One region of the Pseudoalteromonas sp. SG43-6 genome, then DNA from elsewhere that is predicted to be linked to it. Evidence: riboswitches for the same ligand, from Rfam matches in the RefSeq annotation. Region 1 holds a riboswitch; the other holds the start of a gene.
The links. A riboswitch is a leader RNA that binds a small molecule or an ion and turns the genes downstream of it on or off. The one in region 1 is predicted to bind cobalamin.

Region 1 (16,428 bases):
GCACATCGCGTCAATTTCTGTGATGCGATTATGGGCGATATCTTGATGCATTGATGAGTAATTGTTTTTGGTATCACTCATCACTTGATAGGCGTTCGCTAATGCTTCAGCAAGTCGCATATTAATACCTAGTTTATTTGCTACGGTACACGCTTCGTTTAAGATATTTAAAATTATGCCACTAAACTGCGGTGCAGTCAGTGCGCCATTTTTCACATTGTGCAGCGCACTGAGTGGATTAATGGCTATATTAACGAGTAATTTTTCAAAGCGTAATTGTTGTATATTATTTGTGGTTGTTAATTCAGGAATAGCGTTTAGTAGATTTTTAACTTCAGCGAGTTGTGTTTTTGCTTGCTGGTTACAATCACCTAAAATGCTGCTCCCGATACCAGTATGCAACACACTAAAAGGTGTATCTTTGTAGCCCGCTAAACGTGTTGTTAAAAAATATAGTCCTTGTTGTTTTGTAAGTTCGCTATTTATTTCATCTACATTACCCATGCCATTGTGAGATAAAATCAATTGGCATTGAGCGCTTAAAAAAGGCTTTAGTTGCCTAAATGCGGTGGCAACTTGATATGCTTTAACAGTAAAAATAATAACATCGACTTGGCCGTGCTCGGATAATTGAGTCAGGTTTGTCAGTTGGCAATTAATTGTTTGTTTTGGCGCGTTTGCTTGTTGATAAAAACGAGGTTCGTCAATAGCATGCTTGGTAAGTAGGGTGACCCTGTGCTGTTGACTCAAATAATGGCTATAGAGCAGCCCAATGGCACCATCGCCAACGACGAATATATTAGCCATTTTGATTCTTTTTAAAACGAGAATAAATACCGAACAACAAAAAGAAACTAGCAGCCCCAGAAAAGTCAGCAACAACATCAGCAACAGAGGCGCTACGATAAGGGATTGTGCTTTGCATTAGCTCAATAGCAATGCCATAAAATGCTAATAACACGAGGTGAACGAATACAGGTAGCTTGAATGCTCTGACCATGACGGCTGCCAGAACAAAGAAAATAGTAAAATGTACTAACTTATCTAGGTGAGGCAGTGACGATACCCCAACGCCCCTAAAATCGCGGGCAAACAAAAAGGTAAATACCAGAATACTGATTAAAAATAGGGTTTGATAAACACGCCGAGTCACGAAAAATCCTAAATCGTTTAAAAATAGAGCCGTAGTATATCAAACAAATTTCGTATCGCAGCTGAACAAAGCATAGAAAAGTGTAAAGATTTATAAAATTTATATAGTATAATTATCGACAATATAAATTTGAATTAAAAATATCTTGCTAGGAGAGACTTATGCCTTCATTTGACATTGTTTCGGAAGTCGAAATGAACGAAGCAAAAAATGCTGTTGATAATGCCAACCGTGAGCTAGAAACTCGCTTTGATTTTAGAGGCGTTGATGCGTCAATAGAGCTTAATGATAAAACCATTAAACTAAAAGCAGAAGCTGATTCACAGGTTATGCAGTTGTTTGATATTTTAGCGAGCAAAATATCAAAACGCGGTATGGACGTATCAAGTTTAGAGCTGCAAGATATTTCACGTGCGGGAAAAAATGTTTACCGTAATGTTGCGCTAAAGCAAGGTATCGAAAAAGATATGGCTAAAAAAGTAGTTAAAGCCATTAAAGACTCTAAAGTGAAAGTACAAGCCGCGATCCAAGGCGAAGAAGTACGTGTAACGGGCAAAAAACGTGATGACCTACAAGAAGCCATGCAAGTAGTACGCAGTGCTGATTTAGGGCAACCATTTCAGTTTAAAAACTTTAGAGATTAGAAAGCTAGGAGCTAGGTTTCTAGGTGCTAGAAAAAGCCAAATTGCAGCAATGTAGTTTGGCTTTTTTAGTTTAGAACTTATGATTATTCCTAGAACCTAGAGTATTTAGATGTATAGCCGTCCATTGACTTTTGTGCTTAAAATAATCACAATAGCGGCCTATTTTCAAGGTGCTTGTGGTTACTTTCCAAGGTTGTTGATTAAGTACGGCAAGATAATCGGGAAGTTGGTGGCGTTTATAGGATATAAACGAAGTCCAACACTGCCCCCGCAACGGTGATACATACTTTTAGCTAAATTTATTAGCGAGTTATGTTAAGTCCGGAGACCGGCCTTGAAGCCAATTTACTATCACTTGTGCGGTGGGCGCGGGTCAGGGGATATCATGTTAAACAAATCTACTCTAGGCGTAGCAATTGCCGCTGCGTTGTCTTTTTCTGTGTCTGCAGAGCAATCAATTGAACGCCTGACGGTTACCGCTAATAAATTTGAGCAATCAATTACTGATGTACTTGCCAGTGTAACTGTTATTGAGCGCAGTGATATTGAAACAAGTAATGTCCGTGATTTACCGAGTTTACTAGCAACCCAAGTTGGTTTTCAAATAAATTCCAATGGTGGCTTTGGACAAAGTTCTGGCGTGTCACTTCGCGGTTCAAGCTCGCGACATACACTTATTTTGATTGATGGCGTACGTACGGGCTCTGCAACCCTTGGTTATAAATCAATTAGTAATATTCCTCTTAATTCAATAGAGCGCATTGAAATTGTTAAAGGCTCTCGTGCTGCAGTTTATGGGTCTGACGCGCTCGCTGGTGTGATCAATATTATTACTCGTACAAAGGAATCCGTCAGCCTAGATGCAACATTTGGTACTGATGCTTATCAAAATTATCAAGTTGCAGGTACAACGGTAGTTGATGCTGTTAAAGCGTCGTTTAATGCTGGGTTTGAAAAAACGGATGGCTTTGACGTATTGCAAGGCGTAGCGCCGGATGAAGATGGTTATGAGAACAAAAATTTAGGATTTAATATTTACTATGCAGATGAGCTGTTAGGTGAGCTTAAAGCGCTGGGTCAATACAGTGAAGGTAATGCACAATACGACAATGCTTTCTCGCCTATTGATAGTATCGTAGAAAATAATGAATTTGAAAATTATCAGCTAGGGCTGGGTTGGGATAAATCCTTTACCGATCATAAGCACTCAATTAATGTTGCTATTGCAACCGATGATTCTGACAACAAAGGCTATGATTACACTGGTGCGATTGTTACTAATAGTTATAAAACAAAACGTAAACAATTTGATTACCACGGCAGTTATAATGCAAGCCAAGTTTTAACCGTTAATGGCGGGCTTAATTGGTATAAAGATGAAATATATACCAATGGTAAGGCTTATCTAGCGGATAGCAAAGTAGCTAAAGCTGCATTTCTTGGGGGCTATTTTGATGACAATAAAGTCATTGCAAATTTAGCATTGCGTTTAGATGATGATGAGCAGTTTGGTAATGAAACAACTTACGCCGCAGCTGTTGGTTATCACTTAAATAAGCGTGCAACACTTAGATTGAGCCAAAGCACGGGCTTTAAAGCGCCAACATTTAATGATCTTTATTTTCCTGACCCTTTATCTCCAGGTAATCCAAATTTAGCACCAGAGACATCAACTAACCAAGAGTTAGGTTTGAGTTTAGACTTTTCTCAGGCAAAGCTTGATATATCAATATTCAGAAATAATATTGAAAACCTAATTGCATGGGCACCTAATGCAGCTGGTAAATGGCAGCCAGAAAATATAAATGAAGCACGCCATGAGGGTGTTGAGTTTAGCTTTGCCAATAAAGTACTTGGTTTTGATAATCAGTTTAATTTTACTTATTTAAATGCTGAAAATACCGAAACGGGTGTAGCACAAACTTATGTTTCACCACGTACTGTGAACTGGTCTGTTGCGAAGCAGTGGGGCGATTTTGATGCCGGTTTTGATATGCAGTACCGTAGTGATCGTCAAGGTAAAGTAACAGAGCTTAGTTCTTATACGTTATGGAACTTAACTGCAAATTATCAATTTAACAGTGCGCTTTCATTTTCTGCTCGTGTTGAAAACTTATTTGATAAGCAATACAACGCGGTTGACTCAAGTATGGATTATGCAACTGGCGAAGTGTTTTACTACAATACAGTTGACCGTCGCTTCTTTGTTGGCGCCAGCTACCAGTTCTGATCTCGTTCTAGCTTAAATAAAAAAGCCCGACACCTTTGTTTGTCGGGCTTTTTTATATTTAGATGAAAATGCTTATTTAGCACTTTGCTTAGTTTACTAAAAACTGTTTATAGTCTTTTTCAAACTTTTTCAGCTTTGGTGCTATCAATAAACTGCAATAGCGTTGCTCAGGGTTTTCGTTGTAGTAGTCTTGGTGATACTGCTCTGCAGGGTAGTAAGTGGTTGCAGGGCTAACTTCAGTGACGATATCTTCGCGTATTTGGCTTTGTAATTTTGCAATATATTGATTAGTTTGCGCTTGCTGCTCGCTATCATGATAATAAATCACACTTCGATATTGGGTACCTATATCATTACCTTGGCGGTTTAGCTGAGTGGCATCATGCAGGGTAAAAAACATCGCCAGTAAGGTTTCATAGCTTATCAGGTTACTGTCAAACTTAATCTGTACAACCTCTGCGTGGCCGGTGAGGCCAGTGCAAATTTGTTTATACGTAGGCTCAGTTGTTTCGCCGCCAGTATAGCCAGAGCTTACTTGTAAAACGCCTTTCACGCGCCTAAACGCGGCATCAATACACCAAAAGCAGCCACCACCAAATGTTGCTGTTTCATTTGTTATACTCATTAGTTGTTCCTTAAAGCTATTAAATTACACGGATGATCTAGCGTATCAGAAGAACGAGCAAGGTGGTTTATTATTTCATTTAATTACAGCAGGGAAGTGTGTGGAAGTGAAAAGTAGCGTTGCTATGGGTTTGCAACGCTACGATGAGATTAAAGCTCTTTTAGCGGCCTTTCAGCTTCTTGTTGGTTGAGCTTTTGTTGTAAAAACTCAGGAGACTGAGTATTGCGAGCCAGCGCATAGTACGCCGCAGGAACAACAAATAGCGTAAGTATGGTTGCTACAATAACGCCAGTAAACACCACTACACCAATTACCATACGGCTCTCTGCACCAGGGCCTGAGGCTAGCACTAATGGCACCGCACTCATTACCGTAGTCAAAGAGGTCATAATAATTGGTCGCAATCTTTGGGTTGCGGCTTGTAAAATAGCTTCACTAAACTCTACGCCTTTATCGCGCAATTGATTGGTAAATTCGACAATCAATATACCGTTCTTAGCACTAAGACCAATCAGCATTACAATGCCTATTTGGCTGTAAATGTTTATGGTTAGTCCTGCAACCCATAAACCAAACATTGCGCCCATCAAACCCAGTGGCACAGTGAGCATGATCACAAAGGGGTGCATAAAGCTTTCAAACTGAGCGGCTAAAACTAAGAAGGTAACAGTAAGCGCTAGAATGAAAACATACGTCATCGCTGAGGCACCTTCATAATATAATTGCGATTCACCTTTATAATCAATGGCGCCATCAATTTCGTTTTCTTCCATTGCCACTTTATTTAAAAAGTTAAGCGCTTCTTCAAGGGTATAACCATCGGCGAGGTTAGCGCTCAAAGTAATAGCACGCATTCGGTTGTAACGATTTAGCCTTGATGCAGTGGCTTCTTCTTTCAAGCTAATTAAGCTATCTAGAGGAACCAGTTCATCACTGCGTGATTTTAAGTAAATATTTGATATATCAGTAGGATCAGCAAAGTCAGCTTTGGTGCCTTTTAAGATCACATCGTATTCTTCACCACGGTCAATAAAGGTGGTAACACGGCGTTGGCCTAACATGGTTTCAAGGGTGCGGCCAACATCCGAAACTGAAATCCCTAAATCCGCCGCTTTGTTTTTATCGATACTGATCAAAAACTGCGGGAAGGTTTCTTTGTAGTCATGGTCAATACGCACCAGTCCTGGGTTTTTCTCTGCACGTTCAATGATCCGGTCTCGCCAATCAGCTAATTGTGCATAATCATTACCTTGCAGGACAAACTCAATGGGCCGTGATGAGCCACCGCCACCAATACCACGGCGCATAATAGCAAAAGCGCGCACATCGGTGACTTCAGTCATTTTTGCACTGATCTCATCCATTACTTCCCAAGTTGAACGTTTACGTTCATCCCAGTCAGCCATACCAACAATTGCTACACCACCGCTGCCACCCCAGCCAGGTACGCGCACCAGCACTCGGCTTAGTTCGCCCGCTTCGGAATAAGGCATTAAACGTTCTTCAATTTTTGCCATGTTGGCGGCGTTATTTTCATAACTTGCCCCTTCAGGGCCACTCATCATGATAAAGAAAGTACCACGGTCTTCTTTTGGCGTAAGTTCTGAAGGAATTTGTTGGAACAGTAAATAACTAACAAAACCAGCCAGCAGTAGGGTGATTGTTAAACCACCTGAACGCGTCATATTTGAGCGTAAAGAGTTTTTATAACTTTGCTCAATCTTACTAAAGATACGGTCCATCCATTGGCTGAATTTACTCTCTTTTGAGGATGGTTTGAGTACTAATGAACACAACGCTGGCGAGAGTGTTAATGCGGTAATGCTTGAGAAGAATACCGCAGCGCTGACGGCCATCGCAAACTCGGTAAATAATGCGCCGATACGGCCATCCATAAATACCAAAGGCACAAACACCGAGATCAGCACTAAGGTGGTGGCTATAATTGCAAAACCAACCTCACGGGCGCCACGATAGGCAGCTAGTAGAGCCGGTTCGCCCAGTTCGATACGCCGGTGAATGTTTTCTAGCATTACAATCGCGTCATCAACAACCAAGCCAATTGCTAGCACCAGCGCCAGTAGTGTCAATAAGTTAATTGAATAACCCATCGCCAGTAAGAACATAAAGCTACCAACCAACGCAACAGGGACTGTTACCGCTGGGATCAAGGTAGCGCGAATGTTCCCTAAAAATAAGAAGATAATTAATACCACCAAAGCCATTGAAATAGCCAAGGTACTGTAAACCTCGTTAATCGATTCTTTAATAAATATTGACGAGTCATAGCTGTCTTGAATAGTTGTGCCTTCTGGCAGATTACGTTTGATTTTTTCAAGTTCAGCACGAGCATTATCGACCACGGTAAGTGTATTGGCCTTAGCTTGTTTAACAATACCAAGGCCAACCATGTTGCGGCCATTACCACGGAATAAGCTTTCATCGTCAGCGGCTTCTAAGTTTACATCAGCAACTTCACCAAGACGAACTAAGTAACCATCGTCACCACGTTTAATTACCAAGTTTTTAAAGTCTCGCTGCTCTTTATAACTACGCGCTGTTCGTACGGTAAAATCACGGTCGATAGATTCAATTTCACCAGCTGGTAGCTCAACATTTTCAGTTCGTAGGGTGTTTTCTATGTCACTACTGGTTATGCCACGAGCAGCCATTGCTTGGCGATTGAGCCAAATTTTCATGGCATATTTACGTTCACCACCAACACGCACATTGGAAACACCATCTACCACAGCTAAACGGTCGACAATAAAGCGCTGTGCATAATCAGACAGTTGCAATGAATCCATCGTGTCGCTATTGAGTAAAAACCAAGCAATAGGGCTTTCATCACTGTTAGATTTAGATACTTCTGGCGGGCGTACTTGCTCAGGGAGGCTATCTAGTGCGCGCGCTACACGTTCGCGGACATCGTTTGATGCGGCATCAATATCACGGCTGATATTAAATTCAATGGTAATATTTGAGCGACCATTTCTACTTGATGAATTAATGCTTTTAATACCTTCGATACCGGAAATACGGTTTTCCAGTACTTGGGTTATTTTTGTTTCTATGATCTCGGCTGAGGCACCCGTATATTCAGTGCTTACACTGACTATTGGTGATTCAATATCAGGATATTCGCGCAGCGGTAACATCGAAAAAGCCACTAAACCAAAGGTTAGTAACAGTAGGTTAATTACAATTGCAAAAACGGGGCGTTTGACACTGGTATCAGTAATTTTCACAGTTTACCCCTTCACAGTAACTTTGCTGCCTGAGCGAATTTTAATAATTCCTTCAGTAACAATTTGCTGCCCATTACTAATACCTTCATCAATGGCAACCCAGCCATTGTGACGACCTGCAACGTGAACCTCTACTTTGGTTGCTATTCCGTCTTCAATTTGAAAAACATAATGTTTATCTTGTTGTGGGATCACCGCTTTTTCTGGCACCATCATCGCTTGATTTGAGCTCAGTTGTAATGCTGTATTGAGCAACATGCCCGGGCGTAATAAACCACTTTTATTCGCGAAGCTGGCTGTGACTTCAACACTGCGGGTTATTGAATCAATTCGTGCACTAACGTGTGTTACTTTACCGGTAAAGGTTTTTTCAGGGTAAGCATCATTTTGGGTCATTACTTTCATGCCAACGTTTAATTGCGCAAGGTATTTTTCTGGGACTTTGAAATCGACTTTAATTATGCTTATGTCATCTAAACTTGTAATAATTGTGCTGTTATTTACATAAGCACCTACGGAGATTTGACGCTTACCTAAAATGCCTGAAAAAGGCGCGAAAATAGTCATTTCAGCCAATTTAGTTTTAGCATTTTCAAACTGCGCTTCGGTTGCATCAACGCGAGAAAGTTGCTCTTCGAGCAATGACTTTGCGGTTGCTTGAGAGCGAGAAAGCTCAGTTAAGCGTTCAAGTTGACGTTTTTCTTCACGTAAGTTAATTGCCAGTTCTTTAACGGTGAGTTCTTCTTGCTGCGATTGCAATTGTACGAGCTTTTGACCTTTACTGACTAAATCACCGTCTTTAAAATAAATGTCAGTTACGTAATCATTTTGTGCGCTTTTTATATAAATTGCTTGATTAGCGCGGGCACTGCCGATAGCCTCAATGAGGACTGCATTTTCTTCACTTGCTACAGTGTGAGCGGTTACTTGGGTAGCACTTGCTGTGAAGTCGGATTGCTCACCTTGGCTACTTGGTAAATAAAGATAAACACATAGCCCCAGAAGTAGAGTAATAATAAATGGAAATAGCGCTTTGCCAGATTGCTTTGCATACATTGTTAAAAATACCGGAAATTTAATTGCCTCTAGTGTACAAAATTACAGCGTGAATTGGCGGCCGCGTATCTCATAAATCTGTCGGTTAGGCGTAAAAGTTAAGTTATTTTTTTGTTTGTTCCTGTTTTGTGTTTGTATATGAGAGAGTTATGAAGTTAACGAGCAAATGTCCGCGTTGTATGAAAATACGAAAATTGATTATTTGGACTATAATTATGTACGTTTTTTATATTATTTTTTATCGTTATGGTTAAACGCAAAAATACTGTTTTAAAATTGCGTGCGCAAGGTGCGCGCAATGGTATCGAAATTCTCACTGTCGGTGCGGTGGGGCTGATATTTATAATGCTGTTTAATTTACTGCGGCCCGACGAAATTAGCATTTTCGAAACTTTTTTAGTGAGTTTATGTTTGGCTGCTATTTTTGTTGGTTTTTTAAAAACTCAAGAGCCATATTACAGTTTAGTTATTACAGAACAAGAACTTACTTATCAACATAAATATGGCTATTGGAGTCTGAAGCAAGAAAATCTAAATCGCAGTGGTATTCCTAAAGTAGAACAAGAACTTGAACCGCTTGAGTTAAATGCTGTAGGTATTAAACTTAATGACACTGATGAATTTTTATTACAATTAGCACCAAGAATTGCTGGTAAATTATTGATCGAACAACGGCATTTATTTATGCAAGTAATTCAAAAACATTGCAAAAATGGCAATTGCCCATCAGAATGGTTAGTTGAAGATAATCATTACACTTCTGTGAATGGTCGCAGTTTTAATGGCTTGATAGCCATGTTTGCTAATAGGATGCGACATCTACGGCAATTAACAGGATATGATTTACTGTTACCCGCAAGTGTATTAGATAGAAGTATTTGGGATTTTAGCCATAGCTTAAATGCATGGCGGAATAACCCAGTCGTATTTATAGAATCTCAATTAGAGAGACAGACGCCTGAAAATAGGCGTTAGTTAGTAGGATGAAGCGATGAGTCAAGATAGATCTTTTATTAAAAGTGGCAGAAATACCATAATCCATAAAGATAAAAAACTCGATTTAGTGATCGTGAATTCTGAAATACACCCAAAAATCAAGGTAACTCAACATGGTTTAGAGCCATTTAAGGAAGAGTTGCCAAAAAATCGTCGTGAAGCTAAAGAGCGCTATTTAGAAATGGTTTACATAGGTAGTGCTGACGTATTTGGAGAAGAGAAACGCTTACTGTTCATTCAGGCGTTAGATGGTCGTGAGTATAAGGTCGATTATAGTAAAATAGGCACAAAGTTATTTGTCCGTATTCACCAAGATAGCTATTTATAACATCCTCTTTTTGTATCTGGCATTGTTGTTGCTTAATTTATTGATTGGCGTGGCTATTAATATAAAAGCTACGTAATTTCAGTTTTAAATGAGGAATCAGTGCATGAAATCCCCTTTAATGGTTTTACCGTTGTTTGCTGTATTGACAGCATGCGGTGGTGGCGGAGGCGGCAACGATAATCCCGTAGTCGCAGCATCCGTATTTGCTGGCGATGATCAGCGCATTATTGAAAAAAGTGAATTTACTATTGAGGCCAAAGGGTCGCCTGCTGATGGTACCTTTACCTGGCAGCGAGTAAGTGGACCAATTATTGCCGGCTTTCCCCTCACTGGTGCACTACAAACCATTACTGCCCCTGATATTAAAGCAAACAGCGAGCTATTACTGCGTGTTAGTTATCAAACCACCGATGGCCAATTAGTTAGTGATGACTTGCTGATCGAAATTGAGTCAAATAATCAGCTTCCTCAAGTCATTGTCACTCAAACTGCACCCGAAACATTGCCTTCAGATTATAAAGATATAATTACCTTAAGTGGCGCCAGTTCAGTTGATCCGGATGAAAATGGCCAAATTAATAGCTATAACTGGCAACAAATTACAGGGCCAACGCTCGCTGTAGATAGTAATAGCAATGCAACAATTAGTTTCACTCATCCGTTACTTGATACCAACACGCAGATCACTTGGCTGTTAACGGTTGTCGATGATGAGGGGGGCGAGTCGAGCTCGCAGTATTCTCATACCTTAAACAAAACCAGTGAAGTCATTATTGCTAATGCTGGTATTGATCAAAGTGTTATTGAGCTGGAAAAAGTGACCTTAGATGCTACAGATTCCGAAACAGTAACAGACACCTTTAAATGCTACTGGCAGCAAACAGCTGGCACAGCGGTGCTTGATAACCAGCAGCAATGTATTACTTCTTTCACAGCACCGGCAACCGAAGCGGTCAACACCCATACTTTTGAAGTAACCGTGACTGATAGTAAAGGTCGCACTGATAAAGATAGTGTTGATATTGTGGTTAATTCTAAACCGCTTGGTCTTATCAATGATACTGGGATGAGCAAATGCTACAACAACACCCAAGAAATAGCCTGTACAAGTCCTGATTTTCCGCGTCAAGATGCTTCTGTTGGGCGCGATAGTGGGGTTGGCTCGCATATCGAGAAAGTGGGTAAAGGTGAGCAGGCTTTTGATTTTACAAAACTTAACCAGTTTGCCGATGAATTATTAGATAGCGCCGCTAATTTTAGTTGTATTCGCGATAACGTTACGGGTTTGATTTGGGAAGTAAAAAGCCCTAATACAGGCACTTTACCAAATACGGCGTTGCGTGAAGGACAAAATCATTATACTTGGTATTTAACTAGTGAAGATGGTGTGCAAACGGGGAGTAGCCTTGGCACGCCAAACAGCACTTGCCCAAGTAATAATAATTGTAACTTACAAGTGTATGTTAATGAAGTAAATGCTCTTGATTACTGTGGCGGTACTAACTGGCGAGTACCTAGCTACACAGAGCTATTAACACTACTTAATTATGGCAAGCATGGACAATCAATATTGCTCGATGAGAATTACTTTCCTAATACGCCTAATAGTAACTTATTAGCGGATGGACTAATTTATTGGACCTCACAAACTGCGGTAGATGGGACTAGCTTATCACAAGCGTATATTTTTGATATGAGCGACGGCAATGATTTGGCATATCCTAAAAGTGATACCGCGTTTGTGCGCTTAGTCAGAACCGCAGGAGCAACACAATGAAATCATTATTAATTGGCTTATTGTTAGCAAGCCCTGCAGCAATGGCTGTGCAGACCTGTTATGAAGGTGTAACACAAACAACGGCTACAGCGCGTTTTACAATGCACACCGATGGTACGGTGAGTGATAATATCACCGGACTTATGTGGCAAACCTGTAGTTATGGACAAAGCTATGACCTAACAACCAATAGCTGTTTAAACAGCATTGTGAAAGTTAATTGGCAAGAAGCATTAAGAGCTGCGGTAAACGACCGCACAGGTGCTTATAAAGATTGGCAAGTACCTAATAATAAAGAGCTTGCCAGTATTTTAGAACATAGCTGTGTAACCCCTAGTATTAATGAGACCGTGTTTTTGGGCAATTTAAGTGAGAACTATTGGACTAGTACATCAGGTATTGGCGATAAAACTTCAGCTTGGGTATACACCTTTGACAGAGGTCTTAACAGTTTGCACGATAAAGAGTCGTTCGTTTATTTACGCTTAGTGCGCTATGAAAAGTAACATCGCCGTTTAAAAATACTGCTGAAATACCTCTAACCGCGCTTGTTCTAGCGCGGTTTTTATTGCTGCGCCCTTAATGCCTTGCGTAATAAATTGCTGCGGGTTAATTGCTTTAGCTGCTTTGGTTGCTGTTAATAATAATTTTTGATTAGCCAGTGATGCTGCTTGGTTAATCTCAACGGCTTTTAGAACTGCCTCGAACCGTTCAGGGCGGCGCCATAAATCGAGTTGATTGCAGCAACTGAGTAGTTGCTCTGCGGTGATTGTTTGGCTAGTTAAGGTTGCTTGGTGGGTATTAAGTTGTAATGCTAAGTCGCGTACGTCATTTGGTAAACGAATAGTTTGACTGAGAATTTTAATCTCTTCTTGCGTCAATGATGCAGTGGCTTGTACAAACAATAATGCCTGATCGGTTATATTTTGGCTTTGTGCGTAAGCGTAACGGTTTTTTAGTTGTTGATATAACTCATCGCTCCAGTTACCTGCTAAGGCAGGGCTGATTGCACTAAGCGCGCCTAACTGCGCTAAAATATTCAAGAACTCAGCAAATGCGCCATCCGTTAATGATTTTTCACATTCTAGCCAAATGCGTTCTGCGGTGAGTGTTTGTAACTCTCCTTGGTTGATCATCTGTGTTAGCAATTGCTGGGTTTCTTCGGCAATCGTAAAACCAAGATAATGATAACGAGCTGCAAAACGGGCAACGCGTAATATGCGTAGTGGATCCTCGCTAAATGCGTCAGATACATGGCGCAAAATGCGGTTGTCTAAATCTTGCTTGCCGCCATAAGGGTCAATTAAGTTGCCATCTTGTGCTTTTGCAATAGCGTTAACGGTTAAATCGCGGCGGCGTAAGTCGTCTTCTAAGGTAACATCTGCTGAAAACTCGCAGACAAAGCCCGTGTAACCTTGGCCTTGTTTTCGCTCGGTACGAGCTAGTGCGTATTCTTCTTTAGTTTTTGGGTGTAAAAAAACGGGAAAGTCTTTACCAACTTGTTGATAGCCTTGTTTGATCAGTTGCTCAGGAGTTGCACCGACCACCACATAATCGCGTTCTTTGATGATTCGCCCTAATAGCTCATCACGAACTGCTCCACCGACCAAATAAACTTGCATAATTTCCCCTGAATATTAACTGTGCAAACTATTTTACGTTATTTAACTAATAAAACGCTAACAAGGTTTTCACTTACGCTGTTTTTTTGCCATTATAGGCCGTGATTTAATCAGTAAGGAAATTTAGGGTGTATTTAAGCTATTTTGGCTTGTCAGAGAAACCGTTTTCAATCGCGCCAAATCCACAGTACTTATTTTTAAGCGAACGCCATAAAGAAGCGTTGGCGCATTTAACTTATGGCTTAGGTGAAGCCGGTGGGTTTGTATTGTTAACCGGTGAGGTGGGAACAGGGAAAACGACCTTAACCCGCAGTTTGCAAGAGCAGTTACCTGAAAACACACAAGTGGCGTTGATCCATAATCCAGCACTGTCACAATTGGAACTGTTAGCGAGTATTTGCGATGAATTTCATATTGTTTATGACGAGCAAAATGCGACGTTAAAAACCTTAACAGATGCAATTAAAAAGCATCTTGAAGCGAATCATCAAGCAGGTGGCCACACTATTTTGATTATTGATGAAGCTCAGCTTTTAGCCCCTGACGTGCTAGAACAGCTTCGTTTATTAACTAACATAGAAACAAACCATAAAAAATTACTACAAATAGTATTGGTTGGTCAGCCAGAATTACAGGCTTTATTAAAGCGTAATGAGTTGCGTCAGTTAGCACAGCGGATCACTGCTCGTTATCATTTACTACCGTTAACTGAAGGACAAACTTTTGCTTACGTTAAGCATCGTTTGTATGTTGCAGGTTGTGATCGGGGACTATTCTCAAATGATGCGTTAAAAACGATTCACTTAGTTACTGCAGGTATTCCGCGTTTAGTAAACTTATTATGTGAACGCTGTTTAATGGGCGCTTTTTCTAAGCAGCTAACGATGATTGATAGTGATATAGTAATGCGCTCAGCACAAGAAGCGTTACCGCCGAGTGCATTAAGTTCCGTTAGTATAGAGCAGCAGTCGTCGTTTAATTGGCTCTATCCGTTGGCATTTTTAACTGTGCTCAGTCTGGGTATTGGTTTGTCGTTTATTCTTTAATTAATGGTCATATATGTCGTATTTATTAGATGCCTTAAAACAATCAGAACAACATGATGAAGCGTCAGCACATGACAGAAACGCTGAGCAATTAAAACAGCAGCAAGAACTGCAGCGTTATCGTTTTATTGCGATTTCGCTTGGCTTGTTGGTTGCTTTTTTACTGACCTTAATGGCAGGGTTTTCAATTGGTAAATGGTTACAAAAAAATCATTTTAATACCCCTGAACAAGTGGTAACGACTGTTCAGGATCAATCAGTGGAGCCTGCTGATGACAAAACACCTGTACCTGCCACAGTGAAGCCTGAGCAATCGATACCGGTGCAAACAAATCCAGTACAAACTAGCCCAGCCCAAGTTGCCAGCACGCAGCCGATGTCTCAGCCGCAATTTGTTCAACCTCAGCAATACCAACAAGCAGCAGGGCAATATCAGTGGGTGCAAGTGCCAGTAAATACTGCACCAGCTTATCCGCAAGGTCAGCCAATGCTGGTGCAAACACCTAATGGTTATCAGCAAGTATATGCAGCGCCTCAGCAGCAATATAATCCTAATGCAGTGCAAATGCAGCCAATGATTAACAATAGCGCTAGCAATATCGATATGAGTAAATACAAAGTATTGGGGAAGCCTATTGGCGAACCGACTAGTGAGAAATCAAAGCCGGAGGCAACTGTCAGCGATGAAGAACTTGAAACTGTGCCAACGGCGCTTAAAAACGCCTTTGCTCGCGCTATCGAAGATACTCAAAGCACCCAATCTCATCAAGTAACGCAAGGCACTAAAAATTCATCTTATGCTGAGCCGATTGAGTTACTACCTGATGCTTTGTTGGCATTGATGCCAGAAATTAAATACCAAGCGCATATTTACTCATCATCACCTGATAAACGTTGGGTAAAGCTCAATAATCGGGAGTTATATGAGGGAGATAGCATTGGGGACTTAAGAGTATTAGAGATCACTCCAGAGCAAACGGTGCTGAGTTTTGATGATTATGAATTTAGCTTAAAAGCGCTGCAAGATTGGCCCGAGTGACGATTATATAGCTACTTCGCGCAGGCCTATTTTGTTTTCGGTGATCATTACGGCAAAATTGAATTTTTGAAAAATCTAATTAAATCAATGTTGAAATCCGCTGGTTTAATGGCGGATTCTAACGAATCTTGATTTCGGTTATGCGCCAGATCTATATCTTGAACTTGCGTATAGTGAGCGTGTTTTGCATTGTAAAAAGTTTTCACTTGAGGTTTAAGAGGGCTGCTAGGGTTGCTTTTGGTCACTAGGCCGACTTTTTGACTCGACAGTTTAACTAACGTGCCAACTGGATGAACGCCAATACACTGAATAAATTTAGTCAGTAACTCGCCATCAAAGCTATCTGGACAACCATCTTTGAGTATTTTAAAGGCCTTGATTGGCTCCATGCCGGCCTTATAAACACGCTCAGCGGTAAGTGCATCATAGACATCAACAATCGATGCCATACGCACGTACTGGCTTATTTCATCAGCTCGCTTGCCAAACGGGTAACCCGTGCCATCTAGTCGCTCATGATGAAAGCCTGCAATATCGACGGCAATGCCTTTAAGGCCCGCTTTTTCTAAAATTTCTTTACTAAAACGCGCATGATCCTGAATCACTTTATATTCTTGATCGGTTAACTTACCCGGCTTATTAAGAATGTCATCCGGTATCTGAA
Region 2 (16,428 bases), on a different contig from region 1:
TACAGCAGACTATAATTGATAAACTGCGCAGCAATCCAAACCTAAACCTCTCGCAACTGCGAGTACACGTTGATGGCAACAAAGTAGCCATTTATGGTCTAACCGAAACCGGCTTTGAACGCGCACTGGCACAAAAGTTTTTAGAAAACACCCAAGGTGTAGCAATCATAGAAAATAAAATGCAGGTGAGAGATTGAAGAGTTTAAAGCTGCTAGGCTAAAGATTAAAGAGTTAAAGCAACTGATTTTCTGGTGATTCAACTTAGGTTTACTTAAAACACAGAAAACGCAAATCTCCAGAACATGACTTACAAAGTAAAATCCCAGCTAAACGCATACTTATGGTTTAGCTGGGATTTATCTGTAATAAAATTAGAAATTGCGTATTTCTACCGTTGAATTATTAAACTCAAATTTATTAATTTTGCCGCATTGAGCAACATGATTAGTACTAGCATAAGGGGGGGTTGCTTGCGCGATATTGCCCTCCCAGCCCTGACCATTTTTAATAAACGCTTTTACCTCAAACCATCCATTAACCGCTTTGCTGCAATCCATATCAACATCAAGCAGCCAATAATGTTCACCCCAAATATTCAGTGGTGTAACACCAAAGCCATCATTAGCAACGGTTTTTTCTGCTCCCCAAGTTGCTGGCCAAATATTAGTTGTCCAATCGGTTGCGGTCCCTTGCGCCTCACTACTTTGGCCCGTTTCAATACCATACCAATCTAGGTAATTATCGTTTGCTTTCCAAGGACTGGTAGTGGCACTTTGCAAATTATTATGGCGAATTGGCATAGCACATTCAAAGTTGCTTGTTTGGCAGTTACGCCCAAGGTTTGTGTTTGCATAAACATGGTCAATTCCGCCGCGAATAAACATATCTTGGCCAGTTTGCGTTTGTGCGTTAATAAATATCACAGTTCGCTGCCAATCACTCTGAGGATCAGGGGTTGAGTTAGTGGTTAACTTGGCATTTTTATGAATAGCCATTGCATCCCACGCGGCTACATTTAAGTTTATAGTGCCATTTGCATTAACAGTAATAACTTCACCAGTACAACTTGTTGCATCATTACTCAGCGCTCCTTTTAGCACGTTACAGTATTGCCCTGGAGCCATATCTGTTTGCACGGTGGTATTGAGTGTTGAGCCTTCTTTATTAATGGCAACATGACCTGAACTTCCTCTACCAAAGGCTATTTGATTGTTAGTATTATCCCACCAATTGGTTGTTGCCCAGCTATCAGCCGTATTATTTCTAAAATCTACGCCACCTGCAATGTATGCCCAACGATGCTCACATTGCCAATTACTCGCAAAGCATTCTAAATTACCGTTGTTATGCACAGGTACGCTTGGACCACCAGCATCTGTGTCACCATGATAGTCGTAACTAGACATTACTTTTGGATAACCATACGGGTAAGCCAACATAAATACGTTTGCTAAGTCGTACAAGCGGCCATCTTCAAAGGTAATTACATTACCGGCACCACCATGACCGCGTTGATTATCATGATTATCTACAAATACTACAGCTGATGCACTTGGCATAAACCCCCACCCTTCACCAAAATTACTTAACCATGCGAGCGAGCCATTTCTAAAGGTATTGCCAAGTTCAGTGCTGTATTTAAACTCCGTAACTAAACCTGACGCTAAATACTCAGAGGCAGCAACAGCCTCGCCACCTTGATCAATTACTTCTTGAAAGACCACTGGCGAGCCATTCACTTTCGCCATTAAACTTTGAATATCACTGGCTGCAACATGTTTAGAGGCATCAAACCGAAACCCCTTAACACCAATGGCTTGTAATTCATTAATGTAAGCCGCTAATGTATTTTGGACATACGTTGCAGCGGTATCTAAATCTGCTAGTCCAACTAACTCACAGTTTTGTACTCGGTAACGATCGTTGCCGTAGTCAGAGCCATTAATGGTGCAACTGGTGTGAAAGTCTTGTGGGCTATAAATTGGGTATTGTTTATTACCATAGGTATTACCAGCGGTACCTGTACCACTGCCTGCAGCCATATGATTGATTAAAGTATCTACATAAATATCAACGCCAGCGGCATTACAGCGATTAACCATATCAATAAACTGCTCGCGGTTACCGCCTCGGCTTTGCAATAGGTAACTGACAGGTTGATAACGCGTCCACCATTGGCTGCCTTGTATATGTTCATTAGGCGGCGATACCTGTACCGCAGCATAGCCTTTAGGTCCTAAGTATTGTTCACATTCGAGGGCTACATCTTGCCAGTTCCATTCAAATAGATGGACGAATGTTGTTGGTGTTGCATTTGCAATCGACGTAGCACTTAGGCCAATACTTAGCCCAATAGTGGTTACTATTTTTTTAATTTTCATTGTGTGTTCCGTTGTGTTGTCAAGTAATAGGTATTATTTATTTACAAAGAATTAACAGTAGAGGGATTCTCACAAAATGAAAATTGAATACGTATGCAATCAAAAATTCAAAAACACCATCGATTATGGATGCTTAGCACAAATGCAGTGGCACGAGTGTATCGCTAACTTATTCTTTGTGTGTGTTGGAGTGTTTATTAACGGGCAGTACAGAGCGGTAAAACGAGTATACGGTTTTTATCTTTATTACGAAATCTTGAAGTTTGGGGTTAGCTTTTTCAGACTGCAGTTTGCTCTACAAAGTGATTATTTATGTTGCGCGTTTTTGCGATTTTGGCATTCATTAAGAACCTGTAGCTTTTGTGCAGGGCTTGCACTGTGCCACGCGAGAATTTCATCAAGGGTTCTAAAGCAACCGATACAGGTATCGTTTTTATCCAAACAACAATGCCGAATACATGGGCTACTTGGTTCTTCATTGCTCACTTTAATGTTATTCATTAATTTTACCTTCGACTTTACTTATTAGACACTAGCCTTAGTTTTAGCTCGTGTCTAATAAGTGCAGTAGATAATCGGCTAGCGATAACTAAACTATGACCACTGCCTTTTACTTGTTTTGATGCTTCGCCATAAATGCTGTCTATCAGTAGAAAACTTAATACTGGTAAATATGCGCCAATCAACAACTGTATTACCAGCTGTAAATTTGTGTAAATTAGCACTATCAACAGGTAAATATTACCTGTTGATAGAACCATTTATTGTTCTGAGTGCTGGCGCTTTTCAGTGATCATCGCATCGAGTTTTTCACCGCCTTTAATACCAAAATCAAGGGTGCGAATTGGGAATGGAATACTAATATCAGCGTCACTTAGCGCTTGTTTGACTGCCACAATTGCTTTATGGCGTACGGTCATAAAGTCTGCCTCGCCGGGGTATTTTATCCAAAACCACACCAGTAAGTTGACACTACTGTCGCCAAACCCTTCAGCATAAACAGCGGTTTCGTCTTGTTTAATTACAAAATCAAATTCATTGATTTTTTTAACTATCACCTCAGCTGCCAGCTCTGGGTCATCACCATATGAAATGCCCACCGGCACTTCAATGCGGCGTACACCTAAGGTACTGTAATTACGTAATACATTACGAAAAAGTATTTTGTTAGGCACTAAAATCAGTTGCCCATAAAAGTTTTCGATAAGCGTGTTACGCAAATTTATTGAGCGCACATTGCCAAACACATCATCGGTTTTTATAACATCGCCTGTTTTAAAGGGTTTGCGAATACCCATAGCAATACCAGCTATTAGGTTCTCGGTCATATCTTGAAAGGCAAAACCAATTGCTAAACCAACAATCCCAGCACCAGCCAGTAATGACGTTACAGTGCCTTTTAGCCCTATAAAATCGAGGGCAACAAATAACCCAACACACAGTACTATCATCTTGAATATCGATGCCATTAAGTCTGCAATTTGTTGGGAGTCTAACGAGCGGCGTAAAACATTGCGCATCATCGAACCTAAAAAACGCGCGAGAATTGAGAAAACAATGGCGATGATCACCGCCACTATAAAATTAGGTATATGACTTATTACGACATCAAACCAGCCACCGAGTTTTTCTTCAATAAGTTTTTCGGCATCGCTGATAGAAGGTATTTTTAGCATTGCTTAACCTTGATTATTTTATAAATAGTGTCAGGTTATTGCAAAATAAGCGCCAAAACTAAAAAGCCATGCATTGCATGGCTTTTAAACAGATTAATAACTAGTTTTGTTCATCTCTTAGAAATACTGGCTCCAGCTCTTTTTGGGTCGCTTCGCTACTGTAGTAGTAACCATCAACAGTAAACTTTTTTAAATCGCTTAACTGGGTAACTTTATTCTCAATAATGTAGCGAGCCATCAAGCCGCGCGCTTTTTTAGCATAAAAGCTGATAATTTTATATTGGCCGTTTTTACAGTCTTTAAAGTGTGGAGTAATGATTTGCGCGTTTAAGGCTTTTTTATCAACCGCTTTAAAATACTCGTTTGATGCTAAATTTACTAGATATTGGCTATCTTGCTCAGCGAGTACGCTATTTAGTTTATCAGCAATAATACTGCCCCAAAATTCATAGAGGTTTTTACCACGGCTGTTATCAAGCTTAGTGCCCATTTCTAAGCGATACGCTTGCATTAAATCAAGTGGTTTTAATAACCCGTAAAGGCCTGACAAAATACGTAGGTGACTTTGCGCGTAATCAAGTTGCCCGGCAGTTAAGCTGTTTGCATCTAAACCACCATATACATCGCCATTAAAAGCCATCACTGCTTGTTTAGCGTTGTCGGTAGTAAACGGTTGCGACCACTCACTAAAGCGCGCAGCATTAAGGCCTGCAAGCTTATCGCTAATTTTCATTAAACTGCCAATTTGTGCCGGCGTTAATTCGCGGCACACCTTCATCAACTCTTCGCTGTGCTCAAGTAACTCAGGTTGCGTGAATTTATCAGTGCTTGCTTGGCTCTCGAAATCTAAATTTTTTGCAGGTGAAATAACAGTGATCATAGTTAGCTATTGACTTGGAAATTATTTAATGTCAATTTCAACATTAAATGAAACGAAAAGCACGTTTTGTTTATATCAATTAGTTAGAATTGATTGGTATGATACCTACCTTATTAGCACAGCAAATTATGCTATGCACCTTCGTTCTTCACTGATACGGACATAAGACCTATTAAGCGCTGTCACAGTGCTGCAGTATAAGGTAGTTACAGTAGATTTTCTTTTAACTTGCTTGGAATGAGGAAAGCAAATGACTTCAGCTCTACAAAGGCTCAAACAACATTCATCTATCGTGGCCGACACTGGTGATATTGAAGCGATTAAAAAACACCAACCGGAAGATGCAACAACTAACCCTTCATTGCTATTAAAAGCCAGTGAAATTGAAGCCTATAAGCCGTATTTAGATAAAGCGTGGAGTTATGCTAAAGAAACCGAGCAAGACGCTGCTAAACAATTAGAACTAGCCTGTGACTACTTTGCTGTATTACTAGGTAAAGAGATCAGTGACATTGTGCCGGGTTATATTTCAACAGAAGTTGATGCGCGTTTATCATTTGATACTCAAGCAACAATTGCTAAAGCACACACATTACTAAGCCTTTATGAAAAAGAAGGTGTGAGCAAAGATAAAATCTTAATCAAAGTTGCCTCAACGTGGGAAGGTATTAAAGCCGCAGAGCAACTTGAAAAAGAAGGTACTAAGTGTAACTTAACGCTGCTATTTAGTGATGCTCAAGCCCGTGCTTGTGCAGATGCTAACGTATTTTTGATTTCACCATTTGTTGGCCGTATTTTAGATTGGCACGTTGCTAACGGCTTAGAAAAACCAACCGATCCATTACAAGATCCAGGCGTGCAATCAGTACGCAGTATTTTTGAATTTTATAAGCGCCATGATTATAAAACGGTTGTTATGGGCGCAAGTTTCCGTAACACCGGTGAAATCATCGCACTAACTGGTTGCGATAAACTAACCATCAGTCCTAACCTTTTAGAAGAGCTAGGCAACCTTGAAGGTGCACAGGAGTATTTACTTGAAAGTGATATTGCTAAAGAGCCTAAACCTGCACCACTAACTGAAGCTCAGTTCCGTTGGTTACATAATCAAGATGCCATGGCGACAGAAAAACTAGCTGAAGGTATTCGTTCTTTTGCTGATGCACAAGAGCAACTAGAAGCGCGTTTTAAAGCAATGTAATCGCTTTTATCGTTTAAATTAAACGTCGCATTTGCGGCGTTTTTTTATGCCTGAAAATAATCTCTATTCATTAATTTATCACTTACCTGTAACATAAATGTCACTTTTTTATTCTATTTTAGTGTGGCCTGTGGTATAGGTATTTTCGAGGTTCAAAAAATTCAATAGGAGAAGTTCATGGATAGCCTAGACGATATTTTAGAGATATTAGAAGGTCCTGATACAACAAGAAAGACCTCTCAGAAAAATAAAAAGAGAAAATGGCGCGAAATCGAAGCTTTAAAAGACAAGCAACGTTTACGTAAAGAACTACAGGAACTAGACTTTTTTACAGACAATATTGCGATTGATGAATTAGATTTTTAATTTCGCAATAGCTACTAACCAACTAAAAGGCCCTTACCGATAAAGTAAGGGCCTTTGTTTTTATCAGTTAACGTATATTCTGCGCGGGATAAACTCGCACCTACAATTCCTAAACTTGCCAATCGATCGCTGTTTGCCCTTGCTGTGTTAATAACTGATTGGTAGCGGAAAAATGCTGGCAACCAAAGAAGCCACGATGCGCAGACAACGGCGATGGGTGCGGGCCATTTAAAATATGGTGACGCGTACTATCAATGCCTTTACCTTTCTTTTGTGCGTGAGCACCCCATAAAATAAATACCACACCTTCACAGTGTTGATTAATATGGGCAATAACCTTATCGGTAAACTGCTCCCAACCTAAGTGTTTATGGGAATGGGCTTGGCCTTGCTCAACAGTCAGTACGGTATTAAGTAAAAACACCCCTTGCTCTGCCCAGCGTTGTAAATAACCGTGCGTAGGCACGCGAAAACCATCGATATCTGTAGCCAGCTCTTTATAGATATTTTTTAATGAGGGAGGAAGTTTACCAACCTCTGGTAATACCGAAAAACACAAACCATGTGCTTGTCCTTCGCCGTGGTAAGGATCTTGTCCTAAAATAACCACTTTTATATTACTTAACGGTGTTGCATCAAATGCACTAAATACATACTGCTCTGGCGGATATACAGCAATACCTTCGCTGCGCTTTTGAGCGACTGTATCCAACGTCTGCTGCATATAAGTTTTTGCACATTCGGTTTTTAAAAAGTCTTGCCAATCACTCATTGTGGCTCCTTAATTGCAACGCGTGAATCATCTATTTTAGTACACATATCAGCAAGACCATCCAACATACGCGTGGTAAAGCGGTGTAGTAAATCAGCATTGACGCTAATAAACTGGTGGTGCTTTACCGCGGGTACTTCGGGCCATTGTGTCCAATCAATCACAGTTTGCTGCGCTTGTGACTTTTCATTAGGCAATATAATGATCTCTGGTTTTGCCACGATCACATTTTCAATACTTATCAGAGGGTAATCAGTTCGGCTACTAGCAAATACATTACGACCTTGGCAAATTTCGATTAACTGATTGATCCAGGTATTTTTACCCACCGTCATCATCGGTTCTGCCCATAGCTGGTAAAATACCGCGACCTTACTTTTACCTTGCTGCTTGGCTTTGATTACAGCAATTTTCTGCTCAAATTCAAGTGCGGCTTGCTCGGCTGATTGCTCATGTCCAGTAAGCTCACCTAAACGGCGCAGTTCATTGGGCACTTTATCTACTTCACTCGCGTCACTGTAAATTATATCAATGCCAAAACTTTTAATACGTGCTAAATCCTCAGCTTTGCTACCCGTTTTCCATGCTAAAACTAAATCAGGTTTGAGGGCCAGTAGCTTTTCTATTTGAATACCTTGGTGACCACCGATACGTGGGATATCATTGGCCGCAGCAGGAAAATCAGCATATTCCACGGTTCCCACGATTTGCTCACCAGCGCCGATGGTATAGAGGTTTTCAACAATATGCGGGGCCAAGGCGATAATTCTTAATTGCTGCTTGTTAGGATCAGCCACGAGCTTAAAGCAGCACAGAGCCAGCGATAAAACGAGTACAAGCCTAAGCGTAGCCATTAATAATCAAATCCTATTTGCGCTTTAACACCAGCATCAAATGCATGCTTAACATTGCGCACTTCACTAACAGTATCAGCTAAGTCAGTTAACTTGCGGTGCGCACCACGGCCAGTAATAATTAAAGATTGCATTGGCGGACGATTAGCGATCACTTCGAGTGCTTCGTCTAAATCAATGTAGCCGTAGGTGATCATATAAGTAATTTCATCAAGTAATACTAAATTAATTGATTCGTCAGCCAACATACGTTTTGCTTCTTGCCAAGTCGCTTGCGCCGCTGCGGTATCTGATTCTTTATTTTGCGTCTCCCAGGTAAAACCTGTGTTCATAATGGCAAATTCAACCCCTGCGCCTTGCAATACATTACGCTCACCACACGGCCAAGTACCTTTAATAAACTGGCACACAGCAGCTTTCATGCCATGGCCTACACAACGTGTTACCGTGCCAAACCCTGAGGTTGATTTACCTTTACCATTACCAGTGATCACCTGAAAAACGCCTTTCTCAGTTTGTGCTGCGGCTATACGCTCATCAACTTTATCTTTTACTTTTTGTTGGCGTTGTTGGTGCTTGTCGTTATGTGTGTCGCTCATGATTAACTCCTTCCCAGTTTTGGTAAATTTGCGTTATTTTCTCTAAATCTAAATATTCTTTACACATCGTGGCTAAGCGCGTTAATTGCTGCTCGCGATGTGTGTCTATATCTATTAATTGGGTAATACCACTATTTGGCAACACCCAATCCAGTATTAGTTGCGTAGCTGCACTGCTATCAAATAAGCCATGTAAGTAAGTACCTGCTATACAATCATCATCTGATATAAAACCATCTTGCACAACATGCTGTGGATGCTGAGTAAATTGTAAAAAAGGCTTTTTAAATGCTGGGCCTGCGCTACAACCGGCGTGTATTTCATAGCCTGCGACTTTTGCTTGTTGACCGCCAAGATGGATCACACCGGCAGCTTGAGTTAGTACTTTATGCTGCCCTAAATGAGTGGCAAAATCAGCGAGCCCTAAAGCTTTACAGTGTGTTTTACTTGATTCCACACCCTCAGGGTCATAAATATCTGTGCCGAGCATTTGCAAACCTCCGCAAATACCTAATAACTTACCGCCATAACGCAAGTGACGCTGAATCTGCTCGCCCCAGCCTTCATTGTTTAAAAAGGCTAAATCATTAATAACATTTTTACTGCCAGGAATGATGATCAGATCAACGTGTGGAATTGCTTGAGTATGGCGAATGTAATTAATGTCAATTTGCGGGTTTAAACGCAGCGCATCAAAATCAGTGTGGTTACTAATATGAGGAAGTAGCAATACTGCGATTTTTATTTTTGCTTGGCTTACTTGATTATCTATCGCTACCGCGTCTTCAGCATCGAGGGCGAGATCATGTAAATACGGCAACACCCCTAAAACTGGTTTACCGGTGTACTCTTCAAGCCAATCAAGGCCACCTTGCAATAAGCCTATATCGCCACGAAAACGGTTGATCACAAAGCCTTTTACTCGGGCTTGTTCTGACTCGCTTAATAGCGCAAGAGTACCGACCAAATGCGCAAACACACCGCCTTTATCTATATCTGCAATAATGATCACGGGGCAATCAACCGCTTCGGCGTAACCCATATTAGCAATATCACCCGCACGTAGATTAATTTCAGCCGGGCTGCCCGCCCCTTCAACTACCAGTAGCTCAAACTCTTCGCTTAAACGCTGTTGCGAAGCCAGTACCGCATCCATCGCGACTTTTTTATAATCATGATAAGCACCTGCTTCCATATTACTAATGGCTTTACCGTGAATTATCACTTGAGCGCCAGTATCACTATTGGGCTTGAGTAAAATGGGGTTAAAATCAACCCGTGGCGCCACTTTAGCTGCAATCGCCTGAAGTGCTTGCGCACGACCTATTTCGCCGCCATCTTCTGTTACAGCGCTGTTTAAGGCCATATTTTGCGGTTTGAATGGAGCAACTTTGATCCCGCGTTCAACAAATACCCGGCACAATGCTGCAACTAAAGTACTTTTCCCTGCATCAGAAGTCGTACCTTGTACCATTAATGTTTTCATCATGACTGCCCTTTCAGTGTTAAGGCAAGACCTGCCATTATAAATTCAACTCGCGCAGCTTTTGCGGCAATGGCTTGATGTAACCAGCCTGATTCATCTACAAACCGGCGGCTTAGCTCGCCCAGAGGCACAATACCGTGGCCAACTTCGTTACTGACAAAAATCACTTGCCCCGGTAAATTTTCAAGGGTATTTAGTAGTGCTGATTTCTGTTCATCCCAACAATCACTTGTGGCGTGACATAAACAGTTACTTAACCATAAGGTTAAGCAATCAACTAAAATACAGTTATCTTTGCTGCTATGTGTTTGTAACGCTTCAGCCAATGCAATTGGCTCCTCAACTAACGGCCAATCGACAGGGCGCTGTTGTTGATGATGGACTATACGATCTTGCATTTCAGTATCGTGGGCTTGCGCCGTTGCGAGGTAAATAACGCTTTTATTGCTTTGCTGTGCAAGCTGTTCAGCAAAGCGGCTTTTTCCACTGCGTGCGCCGCCTAAAATAAATGTGTGGTTAGCGTTCATAATACACTCACGAAAGTCAAGTAAATGGCAATTTCACTTAGCTGCTGCGCCGCACCTAAACAATCGCCAGTGTAACCACCTAACTGCTGTTTAAACCAGCGGATCAAAATGACTCTTAGGATCAGTAATACTGCGATAAGAATGAATACGGTTTGCCATAACAATACACCAACAGCAATCAAGCTAACCAGTAAAGTAGCGGCGGTTACAAGTAACATAACTAAACTAGTGACCGATAGGTGCATAGCAAGCGGCTTTACTTTTGAAGTCGCATCCTCACTTACATACTCCATCCCCATAATTAAACTGGTTGCCACTACTCGGCTTACACATTGCCCGATAACAATTGCACTCAATACAGTAATCAATGACTCACTAAGAAAGAGTAGGCTTTGAAATTTAACCAGCAGCATAATAAATAATGCCGCTGCACCATAAGTACCAAGACGACTGTCTTTCATAATGGCAAGCTTTTGCGACACCTGCCAACCACCGCCAAAACCATCCCATACATCGGCCCAGCCATCTTCATGAAATGCGCCTGTTAATAACAACCCGACCGCCATCATTAGTAATACACTTATTGATGCTGGTAACAGTAATTGAAAAATGCCGTAGCTGAGTGCTAATAATCCACCAAGCAGTAAACCCACTAAAGCAAAATAGCGACTTGCTTGATTTAAATGAGCACCGCTTACATTAAAGCGCAACTGCACCGGTAGCCGGGTTAAAAAGCTAATTGCTAATAACAGTAACTGCCATTGCGTTACTTTATTTGCCTCTAGGTTAGGCATTAACTGACAACCTGCTCAACACCAGCATCAGCAAAACTAGCCATCTGATTATAAAAACCAAGTGCGGCTTGCAATAATGGTAAACTTAACGCAGCGCCAGTGCCTTCACCCAAGCGTAAATCAAGTTGCAGCAGTGGCTTAACATCGAGTGCGTTTAACATCAGTCGATGGCCTTGCTCATTTGAGCAATGTGCAAAAATTAAATAATCTTTCACTGCTGGGTTAATATTAATTGCGGCCATTGCCGCAGCACTACAAATAAAGCCATCAACTACTACAGCCATGCCTTGCTCAGCCGCAGCCAACATAGCTCCCGTAATATGCACAATTTCAAAGCCACCTAACGCTGCAAGTAGTGAAATAGGATCTGCTAAATGTAACTGATGCAATACCAGCGCTTGCTCTACAACTGTTATTTTACGCGTAACAATATCATCACTAACACCCGTGCCTTTGCCAACACACTGCTGTGCAGGTAAATTCAGCATAGCTGCCATAATCGCTGCTGCACTGGTGGTATTACCTATGCCCATTTCGCCAAAGGCAATTGTATTACAACCACTATGACTGAGCTGCTGCACCAGCTGTTTAGCATTATTAAAGCCTTGCTGTACCTGCGCGGTATTCATTGCCATGTCTGTATTAAGTGGCTTTGTTATACTTCCTAGACGGCAATTATGGACACTTGGCGCTGTGACTGGATGCAAAATACCACAATCAATCACTTCTAATTGCCAACCTAACTGTTGGCAAAAGACATTAATAGCGGCACCACCGCTGACAAAATTAGCTACCATTTGTGAAGTGACATCACTGGGCGCTATCGATACCCCTTGTGCAGCAACACCATGATCTCCTGCAAATACCAGCAAAGTAGGCTTCTTGATTGTAGGTGCAAAGGTTTTAAAAGCATCTTCGCTTGCCACTTTTTGACTAAACAAAGTAACCAGTTGTATTGCACATTGTTCTAACTGTCCAAGTGCACCAAGCGGTTTAGTTTTTTGGTTAATCTTATCAATGATGAGGTGACCAAATTGATTAGTTACTGTAGGTATATTAAACATCTGACTAACTCTCTCGCTTGCGAAAATAAAGTAACGATAAAAAGAAAATACTGCCTATTGCAGAAGTAATAACACCGATTGGCAATTCTTGATTTGCAAGTAAAACACGCGATAGCACATCAACCCACACCATAAATATACCGCCAACTAAAGCCGTCATGATCAAACCAGTAATAGTGCCTTGCGACACAAAAAACCGTACTATATGCGGGATCATCAAACCAACAAAACCAATACCACCACACATCGCCACTAACACTGCAGTGATCAATGAGCTCAATACCAACATTAATAACCGAAACCGCTGTACCGGTATTCCTAAAGTTGCAGCACTTTCATCACCTAGTAACATTGCATTTAGTTGCCGACGAAAACCCATCATCAGCCCGGTGCAACTAATAATAACTAAAGCGGGTAACCATAACGTTGACCATTGTGCGCGAGCAAAGCTGCCTAGCGTCCAAAATAAAATAGCCGTGATCGCCTGTGGATCACTAAAATACAAAAGTAAGCTGGTAAAGGCACTGAATAAAAAGGATAAAGCGACCCCAGCCAAGAGCATACTTTCAACTTGTCCGCGACCAGCTCGTCCGGCAATAAAAACCAGTAATAACATAGTCAATAAACTACCAACAAATGCCGCGGCCGACATTGTTATTCCCGCGCTGACTCCTGTTAGTGTCATAAAACATACCACACCAAATGAGGCTCCCGATGAAATACCAAACAAGTAAGGATCGGCTAACGGGTTACGGGTTACGGTTTGTAAAATTAAACCAGCAATAGCTAAACCAGAGCCAGCTAAAAACGCCAACAATGTTCGTGGCATTCGCAGTTGCCATATGATCCGCGCTATAAAGGAGTCATCTCCCTGACCTATAATACTGTGGTATACATCAATGAATTTACTGGTCGCAGCACCAAAGCTAAGTGCTATAAAAATGCTCGACAAGGCAAAGAATAACGCCACGCTGACTGCAAAATAATTATTTTTTTGCATCAACGCCACCACCTTGATAACCGTAAAAATAGGTAATACGCGGAATGACCTTATTTAATTGTTTACTCTGTGGATGCGCCGAGACTTCGGCACAGACACCAAATACTTCGCTAAGCATTTCTTCCGTGATGACGTATTCTGGGCTACCCGTTGCAACTAACTTACCTTGCTTTATCACCAGTAGTTCATCACACATACTTGCTGCAAGATTAAGATCATGGAACGACGCTAATACCGTTACATTTAGCGATTTAGCCAACTCCATTAATTGAATTTGATATTTAATATCTAAGTGGCTGGTAGGCTCGTCCATAATTAATAATTGAGGGCTTTGTACAATTGAACGTGCTATCAATGCGCGTTGCTTCTCGCCACCGGAAAGGGAATCAAACGATTGCTGTAAATGATGGCTCAAGCCAACTTGCTCAATCGCCTGAAAAATAATTTGTTGATCATTTTTAGTTGTCGAACTAAATAAGCTTTTATGCGGCGTAAGGCCAAGACTCACTACATCAAAAAGCGATAGATTAAATTGCGAAGGTGTTTCTTGCAGCACCACAGCAACCTGCTTGGCATATTCATCCGCACTTAGCTGCCAAATATTTTTCCCTGCAAATATAACCTCACCGCACACTGGTTTAGTGTAACGGTATAAACAACGCAATAAACTTGATTTACCTGCGCCATTAGGCCCTAACAAACCGATAAACTGGCCTGGTTTTATTGCAAAATTAATATCGTGCAAAATGGCGGTATTTGCCACCGACCACGATAAATTAGCTACTTCAAGTAAAGGGGGATCAATTACTGCTGGTATTTGCAATGTGTTATCTCTCTAGCAATAGCTAAACCCAATACACTACAAACCATTATGATCATGGTGATAATAGAAGAGTTAGCCCGCTCAATAGGTAATAAATTAACGTATTTTGTATCTGACTTATCGCGCTTGCGACTTACAGTTGCGGGAACAGTTGAGGAGTTACACCCCATTCCAAAATACATAAGGCTCTATTATGGGCGGGTGAGTAAATATTTCAATTAATATCTTTCTAGACGGCTAAAAATAGTATTTTAAAACACAATTCTTGGCCATGCTTTATCGCTATCATCTATGTAAATATCAATACAAATGAGCTTCCCATAACCGATTGAAAATATGTTTTGCTGATTCGACTCTTTTGGTAACCGACAAATAATACCTAATAGTTGCTTGATCACTCCGGCATGCGTTAAAACTAATTGTGCTTGGGTACGATTACTTGCAATATCAATTAGTAACGTTTGCCACCACGTTGCTATTCGCTGATAAAAATCCCTCATACTTTCGCCATGAGGGGGGGTTACTTGCCAAGGGCTTTGCCAGAAATCGCCAATACTAGGAGAGTCCGTCTGTTGCCACAAATCATCATATTTACAGCCATCCCAATCACCAAAATTAAACTCTCGGAGCTGATCGGTCAGAAAAAGTGGTATTTGCTGGGCATGGCTAAAAGATCTGGCAAATTCGCTACAACGTTTCAAAGTCGAACTTTGTACAAGCTCAATATTAGTTAGCTCACTGCACGCTTGATGTAATTGCGCACGGCCAAGTTCACTGAGTAAAAAATCTGTCTGTCCGGCCAAGACTCCTTGCTCAATCAATTCGCCATGGCGTAATAAGTAAACGCGACTAGAAAATGGCGGCATAAAACCCTCTTACATTAAAGAAAAGTACTTTTAACTATAGCATAATGGTCATCCTAAACGGATTAAGCGCACATCAAAATGTAGAACGGCATTAGCTCCTATTTTTCCACCATTCCCCTTGCGTCCCCACGCCAGCTCTGCAGGAATTACAAATTCATAGCGAGAACCAACCGACATCAATAAAATACCTTCTCGTAATCCTTCGATTGCCTCATCTAAGGTAAATACTTCAGGCATTCCAGCTTTATAACTATCAGCTATTACGCTGCCATCAGCAAGCATAATACGCTGATTGATGACCACGGTATCAGTGTCAGTTACTCGCTCACCAGAGATCTCATCTATTACTTTATACATCAAACCAGAAGCACACAGTTGAGTATCAGCATGATTACTAAATTTAACTATGAAGCTTTCACTGTTTTTACGATTGAGTCCTGATGAACCTTTTGATTTAGTTGTTTTTTTACGTGCCATGAAGCCCCACTATTTGTATGATAAATATAATGATTTTATCGCATAGGTAGAGGCCTAAACGCAAGTTTTATAGTGAGTTTGCGAGTTTTTCAAAACAATAAAATGATCTTATACCAATCGTGTTAAGTTACTGACCATTTATAGCGACAGATAAATAGAGTGATAGCAAGGCATAAATTTTAACATGTAGTTGTTAATTTATAACGCAGTTAGCGCTTTATTTAGCTCGCTAGAATGGTTAAATATTTAAGTCGATTGGTATTATACGTATAAGAGTCAATGATTGGCGCTGCCTTTGCCCGCCAACATAATCCTTGCTAACTCACTGCTAAATCACTTTCCTGCAAACGTAAAAAAGCCCGACTATTGCTAGTCGGGCTTTCTTTAATTAGATCCTGGCAATGTCCTACTTTCACATAGCAAATGCTACACTATCATCGGCGCTGTTTCGTTTCACTACTGAGTTCGGCATGGGGTCAGGTGGTTCCAAAACGCTATTGTTACCAAGAAAATTCTTTTCAATTTTCTTATTTTAATTATTAAGTTTTAAGTCCTTCGACTAAATTTGGAGCCTGGCAATGTCCTACTTTCACATAGCAAATGCTACACTATCATCGGCGCTGTTTCGTTTCACTACTGAGTTCGGCATGGGGTCAGGTGGG

Region 2: it holds a riboswitch for cobalamin, as region 1 does, so the genes downstream of both, H5201_RS19690 (ABC transporter ATP-binding protein) here and H5201_RS12955 (TonB-dependent receptor domain-containing protein) in region 1, are expected to answer to the same signal.

Annotation. Positions count from the first base shown of each region.
Region 1 covers NZ_JACJEZ010000027.1:46,872-63,299, forward strand. The annotation lists gene H5201_RS12940 (ketopantoate reductase family protein) at 1-807, opposite strand, end outside; gene H5201_RS12945 (VanZ family protein) at 800-1,153, opposite strand; gene H5201_RS12950 (YajQ family cyclic di-GMP-binding protein) at 1,315-1,797, shown strand; cobalamin riboswitch at 1,971-2,149, shown strand; gene H5201_RS12955 (TonB-dependent receptor domain-containing protein) at 2,183-4,027, shown strand; gene msrA (peptide-methionine (S)-S-oxide reductase MsrA) at 4,116-4,652, opposite strand; gene H5201_RS12965 (efflux RND transporter permease subunit) at 4,802-7,900, opposite strand; gene H5201_RS12970 (efflux RND transporter periplasmic adaptor subunit) at 7,904-8,956, opposite strand; gene H5201_RS12975 (DUF2982 domain-containing protein) at 9,203-9,931, shown strand; gene H5201_RS12980 (hypothetical protein) at 9,948-10,280, shown strand; gene H5201_RS12985 (DUF1566 domain-containing protein) at 10,384-12,057, shown strand; gene H5201_RS12990 (DUF1566 domain-containing protein) at 12,054-12,563, shown strand; gene H5201_RS12995 (tRNA nucleotidyltransferase) at 12,573-13,679, opposite strand; gene H5201_RS13000 (ExeA family protein) at 13,808-14,725, shown strand; gene H5201_RS13005 (general secretion pathway protein GspB) at 14,739-15,764, shown strand; gene H5201_RS13010 (HD-GYP domain-containing protein) at 15,812-16,428, opposite strand, start outside.
Region 2 covers NZ_JACJEZ010000062.1:26-16,453, reverse strand. The annotation lists gene H5201_RS19765 (BON domain-containing protein) at 1-197, shown strand, start outside; gene H5201_RS19760 (alpha-amylase family protein) at 372-2,381, opposite strand; gene H5201_RS19755 (DUF1289 domain-containing protein) at 2,688-2,882, opposite strand; gene H5201_RS19750 (mechanosensitive ion channel family protein) at 3,143-4,057, opposite strand; gene yaaA (peroxide stress protein YaaA) at 4,158-4,937, opposite strand; gene tal (transaldolase) at 5,188-6,138, shown strand; gene H5201_RS19735 (DUF3545 family protein) at 6,316-6,504, shown strand; gene ung (uracil-DNA glycosylase) at 6,614-7,276, opposite strand; gene H5201_RS19725 (cobalamin-binding protein) at 7,273-8,130, opposite strand; gene cobO (cob(I)yrinic acid a,c-diamide adenosyltransferase) at 8,130-8,729, opposite strand; gene H5201_RS19715 (cobyric acid synthase) at 8,713-10,215, opposite strand; gene cobU (bifunctional adenosylcobinamide kinase/adenosylcobinamide-phosphate guanylyltransferase) at 10,215-10,742, opposite strand; gene H5201_RS19705 (adenosylcobinamide-GDP ribazoletransferase) at 10,739-11,536, opposite strand; gene cobT (nicotinate-nucleotide--dimethylbenzimidazole phosphoribosyltransferase) at 11,536-12,600, opposite strand; gene H5201_RS19695 (iron ABC transporter permease) at 12,605-13,600, opposite strand; gene H5201_RS19690 (ABC transporter ATP-binding protein) at 13,587-14,423, opposite strand; cobalamin riboswitch at 14,509-14,634, opposite strand; gene H5201_RS19685 (histidine phosphatase family protein) at 14,675-15,289, opposite strand; gene H5201_RS19680 (FKBP-type peptidyl-prolyl cis-trans isomerase) at 15,338-15,766, opposite strand; rRNA gene rrf (5S ribosomal RNA) at 16,160-16,274, opposite strand; rRNA gene rrf (5S ribosomal RNA) at 16,337-16,428, opposite strand, start outside.